Regions from separate parts of the Macrococcus bovicus genome, predicted to be linked through region 1. Evidence: predicted binding sites of a transcription regulator. Region 1 holds the regulator's gene; the other holds the start of a gene.
The links. Region 1 encodes NrdR, which represses ribonucleotide reductase genes. Its sites were predicted from a motif close to AACACNATATATNGTGTT; they were not measured.
Positions count from the first base shown of each region.

Region 2: nrdI (class Ib ribonucleoside-diphosphate reductase assembly flavoprotein NrdI) is a predicted target of NrdR. The motif match lies at 2,954-2,971, and genes of this name have one in related genera.

Region 1 covers NZ_CP128470.1:1,395,353-1,399,431, forward strand. Annotated here, with positions in the region: gene dnaI (primosomal protein DnaI) at 1-517, opposite strand, end outside; gene QSV55_RS07650 (replication initiation and membrane attachment family protein) at 514-1,821, opposite strand; gene nrdR (transcriptional regulator NrdR) at 1,830-2,294, opposite strand; gene QSV55_RS07660 (SGNH/GDSL hydrolase family protein) at 2,406-3,077, shown strand; gene QSV55_RS07665 (glyceraldehyde-3-phosphate dehydrogenase) at 3,108-4,079, opposite strand, start outside.
Region 2 covers NZ_CP128470.1:493,144-497,222, reverse strand. Annotated here, with positions in the region: gene nrdF (class 1b ribonucleoside-diphosphate reductase subunit beta) at 1-411, opposite strand, end outside; gene nrdE (class 1b ribonucleoside-diphosphate reductase subunit alpha) at 438-2,543, opposite strand; gene nrdI (class Ib ribonucleoside-diphosphate reductase assembly flavoprotein NrdI) at 2,506-2,892, opposite strand; gene QSV55_RS02990 (DMT family transporter) at 3,199-4,047, shown strand.

The DNA.
Region 1 (4,079 bases):
GGATATAGGACTTCCCTGTACCGAAGCTGCCATATATATAGAGCCCTTTCGTCGGTCTGCCGGCCGCGATATCGTTACAGATTTCCATGGCGCGTTTGACGATATTGAGCCGCTCTGGTCCTTCCAGGTCAATGGAATTGATCTTGGCGTTCAATGTTTCATACGGGACATGCATAGCCGTCACATATTGCTTCATCAGCTGCTCTTCGTCATGTACTTTTTTATTCGGACAAGGCGTATAGCTGATTTTAATACGGTTATCCTCGATATACAGACGGGGCGTATGTCCTTTGACAAAGTTGATGCACTGGCCGTAGCTGGCACAGCGGTCACAGAGTTTCGACTGATCTTTATATTCCTGCAGCACGGTCAGGTCTTTATCAATCATTTCATCCGTCACGGCATGTTCTTCCAGAAACGGCTTGATTTCAGGATGCTGGACAATCTCTTTTTTGACCTGCTCAATCCGGGCCATAATGCCGGGATTATTTTTTACGAATGCACTGAACGGTTTCATGCTTCATCCTCCTTCCAGAAATTTTTCAGTTCTTCTTCCAGTTTACGTTTTTCTTCTTCCAGATCCGGTGTCTGAGTCTGCTGCGGCGTCTCTTGTTGACTCAGCCAGTCCGGCGTTTTTTCGTATGATGCTTTCTCACGCTGTTTGGTCTGTCTTGTTTTTCTGTTCTGTTCAACTTTCATCGCATGATGGTATGCTTCCTCACTGGATGACAGTTTGAGCTTCTTCCAGTTGGAGGCTATCTCCTCAATGTAGCTCTGCGGTAATTTCATCTCACTTGTCAGCAGGACATACTGCAAGAGAATATTCATCACACCGAATGGCAGTTTCTCCCGTTCCAGAATGCTTTCAATCATCCGCTTCTGCTTGACGGTCGGCTCTGACTGGCTGAAACTTGCCAGCATCTCGATAGGACTCGTTGTATCGAGCATCTCGAACCAGGTCTTCTCGTTCGTCACGGGCTCTTCAGCCGCCAGTGTCAGCGCCGGCAGATTGCCCGCGTGCTCAAACTGATAGAAGTCCCGTGCATTGCGTCGTAAATCCTCATGGGAAATCGTCTGATTGGACGTCAGTGATTTCAGGATGATCCGTCTCATATCTGTCGGCGCGATATCATACAGCAGTGCCAGCTGAGCGATGAGTTCACGGACCTCTTTTGTCAGCTGGTCTTTCGTGATCATATTCTGTGCGAGCAGCATCTCAAGCATCTCGAAATCGAATGTCTGCTGATGCACCGGGATACCCAGTGACGCCCGTGTCTTGATCAGATGATCATTTCCGTCATAAACAGCTGCCGGCGGAGTTTTCGGTGTGCCGTATATATCGATATAATTCTTGCTGATCTCCTTGTAGCCCGTCACATCAAAGCGTTCTGTGCAGAAGTGGCGTTTCAGCTGATTGAAACGTTCCTTGCCGACCGTCTGAAAGAGATAGACAGATAGCATGGGATCATTGAAAAACTGATCCGGCATCACCGGACTGATCAGCTTGTAGACGAAATGCTGCGCTTCATCAGTCACCTTCATAAATGATTTCATCAGGCCGATGCCTTCCAGCCGGAAACGAAGCTGCTCAAAATGACTGAGATTCATCTTGAGTTCATTCATGACGATATAATGAGTGACCTCATCAGAGACCTGCCCTTTTTCCAGAAACTGACTCAAATACTGATAGACCGCTATACTTTCCAGTCCGATCAGTGGAATATAGAGCCGTTTCAGAATCTCATCCGTCAGATGAGTCGCCACATAGTTGGTCGTGACAACAAAACGGTCAGCGGGCCTTAACCCGGAAAAATATTGCATATGTACACCTACTTCTTATTCTTCTCGCTTAATATCCCCTGCATCGTCGACAGCAGCTGGTCGATATCTTTGAACTCCTTGTAAACCGAGGCAAAGCGGACGTAAGATACCTGATCCAGTGACATCAGGTGTTCCATGACGCGTTCACCGATATCCACTGAAGATATCTCGGTCTTGCTGCCTTCACGTAGCTGATATTCGACATCATTTGCTATCTTTTCCAGGTCATCATACGCGACCGGTCTTTTTTCGCATGCACGTACAAGACCATGGAGTATCTTGTCCCGGTTGAACGCCTGTCGGGTGCCATCCTTCTTGACGACTATCAGCGGTGACAGTTCGATCCGTTCAAACGTCGTAAAACGGGTGCCGCACTGTTCACACTCTCTTCTCCTTCTGATGGCAGTCAGATCATCTGCATGACGTGAATCGATGACTTTGGACTGATTGTAACCGCATTTCAGACATTTCATATGATCGCCCCTTTAGTTAGTATCACTTCATTATACATGAATCATGCCCTCATAAAAACTGTTATAGATTTCACTGACAGGGTATAATGACCACAAATGGAGGCGAATAAGATGATTGAATTAGCAGAATTTGAAGAAGGCAATCCAGTCAACAAAGAGCGGGAGAAATTCAACCGCAGAAATGAGGCGATACTGTATCACGGAGATGCGGTGGGTGCTGTCTTTATCGGAGATTCCATCACCGCTTACTGGGATATCGACAGTTATTTCAAGCACAGTGAAGGGAAGCGGCTGATCAACCGCGGGGTCAGCGATGACTATTCCATGTACTGCAGAAGACGCTTCGAAGCTGACGCACTGCAGCTCAACCCGGAGCTCATCATACTGTCAGTAGGCGTCAATAATACAAAACCGTTAAGTGAAGCAGCTGACAGCGACGCAGCAGCCGGCATTATCCGGCAGGTTGTGACCGATATCCGGGCGATGATTCAAGCGAGTAAGAATCGGGATATTGACATCGTCATCACTTCGGTCACTTCCATCAACCGGCCGCACACGGACCTGCAAGGTATCCGACAGGACGCCATCAAAGAAATCAACCGCCAGCTGACTGAACTGGCGGCTGAGGAAGAAATTCAGTTCCTGAACTATTATGACGTCATGACGGTAGATGACAGGCTCGACCCTGATCTGACAATAGACGGTCTTCATCCTCATGTCAAAGGCTACGATAAAATGGCGGACGTTCTGACTGAACAGATTAAACGTATCGAACTGCAATAAAAAAAAGCTGGCGCCAGGCCAGCTTTTTCATTATTTTGCTAATTTTTGTCCCATTAAGCCGGCAAGTTCAACCACACGAGTTGAGTAGCCCCACTCATTGTCGTACCATGACAGCACCTTGACTTTCTTGCCGTCCATAACGATTGTGGATAAACCATCCACAACAGATGACATCGGGTTTGTGTTGAAGTCCACACTGACTAATGGTTCGAATGTGATATCAAGTATCCCTTTTAACGGTCCTTCAGCTGCCTCTTTAAATGCAGCGTTCACTTCCTCAACTGTTACCTCTTGTTTAAGGTCGACGACCAAATCAACCAATGATACGTTCGTAGTCGGTACACGTAGCGCCATGCCGTGTAATTTACCTTTTAATTCCGGCAGGACAAGAGCCAATGCTTTCGCTGCACCGGTTGAAGTCGGGATGATGCTCTGTGCACAGGCACGCGCACGACGTAAGTCTTTATGCGGGTTATCCAGATTCTTCTGGTCATTGGTATAGGCATGAACGGTTGTCATTAAACCGTTCTCGATGCCGAACTTTTCATTCAGAACTTTTGCGACAGGCGCTAAGCAGTTCGTTGTACAAGATGCGTTTGAGATGACATCATAAGTCTCAACATCTAATCCTTCGCAGTTCACACCGCGGACAATCGTCTGAACGTCCCCTTTACCCGGCGCTGTCAACAGCACTTTTTTGGCGCCCGCTTTCAGGTGCGCAGATGCTTTCTCCGCATCATTGAATTTTCCTGTTGCTTCGATGACGATATCGATGTTCAGCTCGTCCCATGGTAATAATTCCGGATTACGCTCAGCTACAAGTCTGATCTCTTTACCGCCGACGCGCAGGCCGTTTTCAATCGGTTCCACTTCAAGCTCGTACTTACCATGAGTCGTATCATATTTGATCAGATGTGCCAATGTTTCCGGCGGATAACTGGCATTGATTGCGACAACCTCTAACTCATCATTCAGTGCTGCTGCACGGAATACCATTCTACC
Region 2 (4,079 bases), 900 kb from region 1:
ATATTTCTCTAAAATACGGTTGGCTTTATAAGTCAAATGAGGCTCACTTGGTACCCACTCGTTCAACAGCTCATCTGTTTCATTTGATGGCAGGAGCGTCGTGAAGATATGAGAATAACTTTTCGCATGGATATTCTCCATCATCCCCATAAAGGAGTAGACCGCCTTTTTGCGCAGATCAGTTGTATGCATCATAATGAGCGGCATGCCATCATCAGCTTGCTGGGTATCGAGACCTGTCAGACCGGCCAGAGCGTGATTGAATGTATACTTTTCGTCTTCTGTCAGCTCTTTCCAGCTGGCGATATCTTTAGAAACCTTAAATTCTGTTTCCACCCACATCTGCGAGATATTCTGACGCCAGAACATGTTAGTCATATCTTCCTGTGTATTCCAGTTTACTGCTTTCATCTTTAATCCATCCTTGCATTAATTAGTTAGATTGCACAACTTGTACATTCTTCAACGCTCAGTAGTTTGTTACGTGTATAGTAAAGTGATTTAAGTCCTTTATGATGGGCATAAACGTAGAGTCGTGATAGTTCACGCGTAGAAATCTCAGAATTGACGAATAAGATAGTAGAAATACCTTGATCGATATGCTGCTGAATTGTTGCGATTAAGTCAATCAGTTTCATCTGATCCGTACTGAAAGCTGATTTGTAGAACCACATCGTCTCTGGTGATAAGAACGGCATCGGATAGAAGGTTTCAGCATTCCCATATGTACGACGCTCAATCTGATCAACAATCGGCATGACCGAACTTGTGGCGTTCTGGACATATGAAATACTTTGTGTCGGCGCAATCGCTAAGCGGTATGCATGGAAGAGCCCGTGCTCTTTTACCTGTGCACTCAGTGCTTGCCAGTCTTCTTGTGTCGGAATATGAATGCCTTCAAAAAGTGCCTGTACTTTCTCTGATTGAGGTGCAAAGCTTTCCTTGATATATTTCTCGAAATACACCCCGGATTTATAATCTGATTTTTCAAAGTCAGCGTAGACTTCCTGACGTTCTTTGGCAATTTCCATTGATCGTTCGATGGAATAGTAGTTCATCATCATAAAGAATGTATTGGCAAAGTCTTTAGCTTCTTCTGATTCATACGCAATCTTATTTTTAGCGAGATAACCATGCAGATTCATCACGCCGAGTCCGACAGAATGTAATTCCCGGTTCGCTTTTGCGACACCTGGCGCATTCTTGATGTCAGCTTCATCACTGACAGTTGTCAGTGCATCCATACCTGTATGCACTGATTCACGCACTTTACGTGATTCCATGACGTTGACGATGTTCAGTGAACCTAAGTTACATGAAATATCACGTTTAATCTCATCATCAGTGCCGTAATCGTTGATAACAGACGTTTCCTGCAGCTGGAAAATCTCCGTGCACAGATTACTCATCTTGATCTGCCCGATATTGCTGTTGGCATGGACTTTATTGGCATTGTCTTTGAACATTAAGTACGGGTAACCGGACTGCAGCTGAGTCTGTGCAATCATGTTGAGCATTTCACGCGCATCTTTAGATTTCTTCATAATATTAGGGTTTGCCACTAATTTGTCATACATCTCATCCAAGTTAATATCATCCAATGTCTGTCCGTATTCCGCTTCTACTGTATGAGGCGCGAACATAAAGAAGTCCTTGCCTTCTTTTGCTAGCTCAAAGAACTTAGAAGGGACAATGAGCCCTGTTGAGATAGTAGAAAGACGTAAATCTTCATCGGCGTTGACTTTCTTAGTATCTAAAAACTCGAGCACATCATAATGGAAGATATTGAGGTAGACCGCTCCTGCTCCCGGACGCTGACCCAGCTGATCGGCATAACTGAAGCCGCCTTCTAATGCTTTGGCAACCGGCAGCACACCTTTTGCGACACCTTTGATGCCTTTGATTGCTTCACCACGGGCACGAAGTTTTGAGAGATTGATGGCAACACCGCCGCCGATCTTAGACAGTTGTTTCGCTGTTGAATCGATATAGTTGATAGAGTTCAGAGAGTCATCTACCTCCAGCAGGAAACATGATACAAGTTCACCACGGCGCGCACGGCCTGCATTCAAGAAGGTCGGTGTGGCCGGCTGGTAACGTTGCTCGAACATAGCATTGATGAGTTCCTTCGCTTTCTCTTTATGGCCTTTCGCCAGGTAGAGACTGACGATTACAACGTGTTCTTTATAATCTTCGAGGTAGGCTTTTTTATCATTTGTCTTCAGCGAATAATCCTTGAAGAACTTACTTGCAGACATATAACTCGCGAACTTAAACGGCAGACGTTCTGCATAAGCGATAATTTCTTCAAGGTCAGTCTCAGAATAATCCTCAAACAGATTATAATAGAACTGATTGTCCACTAGATAATGGAGTCGTTCAAGGGGTGAATCAAAATGAATAGTCTTGTCATTGATTTCCTCTAAGTAGACAGCAAGGGCATCCTGATCTTTTTCGATATCAAAGAAGCCATCTGCACGACGCTTTGTCACCTGGTTATTAAGTTCAATATGATTGTACTGTTTGTCGTCTAAGACTTTCATTTACTTCATCCACCTTTTCGTTGAATAATTGTACGTCATGCGCGTTGCCATGGAGCTCAAATTTCATGAGTAGCGGAACATGGTATTCAGCCGCAATCAGATCACCTGACCGGGCGAAATTCTGACCCCAGTTGCGGTTTCCACTGCTGGCGACTGCTACAAGATAACGACTGTTCCGGTTCAGGAACTGACGAACTGGATCAGGCACTTCACCGAAGCCAATTGTTCCTGTCACTACAATAAAAGGCTCCTCAATCGTCTGGATATCCAGCAATGATTCGCCAGTAAAATTTGATTTTTGTAAGAAACGTCTCACATTACCGGTGAGCGAATAGTAGACTATTTTCACATTTATCACTTCCTATGTAAAAAACGCTCTAAAAATGAATATGTAGGATATCTGAGGACAAAACACAATATATTGTGTTTTGTCCTCAGAAGCACCACAAGATATATGAAATATTATAGCACGTTTGTTCGCTCTTTCAATCGATTATACCCAGATTTTTTTTAATTTAGACCCTTGACTTTTAGCCGAAATTCTTAACCTGTTGCTACACATAGCTTTGAAAAATTATTACATTTTGATGACAGGATTCCAGCCCATTAGGATGATTATGTTAAAATGAATTATCTTATTTGGAAGGTCGTCATCATGAATCATATACAAAAAGGTATCTTCGCTCTACTCATCGCCTCCCTCGGCTTCAGCCTGATGGGGGCATTTGTCAAACTGTCAGGTGATATCCCTGTCCTGCAGAAAACGCTGTTCCGCAATCTCGTCGGAATGATCATTCCGCTTTACTTTGTCATCAAGCACCGGGAACGTCTCTTCGGACGAATGCAGAATCAGCCCCTTCTGATAGCAAGAAGCACGTTCGGTCTGATCGGTGTCGTTCTGAATTATATAACCATCGATCATATGGTGCTGAGTGATTCAGATATGCTGAATAAACTGAGTCCCTTCTTTACCATCCTCCTATGTGCCCTCTTCCTGAAAGAGAAGATTAAACCTTATCAGATGACAGCTATCCTTGTCGCTTTTATCGGCTCACTTTTCATTATTAAGCCGAGCTTCTCAAGCGATATGTTCTATGCACTTATCGGTGTTGCCGGCGCTCTGTTTGCAGGTTTTGCATACACAACGTTACGGGTCCTCGGGCCGCGAGAGAAGTTCTATACCACTGTCTTCTATTTTTCTTTCTTCTCAACTGTTGTCCTGATGCCCTTCGTCCTATCTGATTTTCATGCCATGACCATGACGCAGACGTTCTATCTGATTCTGTCTGGTGTTTTCGCGACAATCGGCCAGTTCGGAATCACCATCGCCTATCAGTACGCGCCTGCAAAAGATATCTCCATATTCTTCTATGCAACGGTGCTTTTCAGCGCTATCATCAGCTTCGCCTTGTTCAATCAAGTACCGGATATATTCAGTTTTCTTGGTTACTTCATTGTCTTCAGCGCAAGTTTATATATGTTCAAAAAAGCAAAACTTGAGTAAACACCAGATTTATAGTAGTATCAGTACGATTA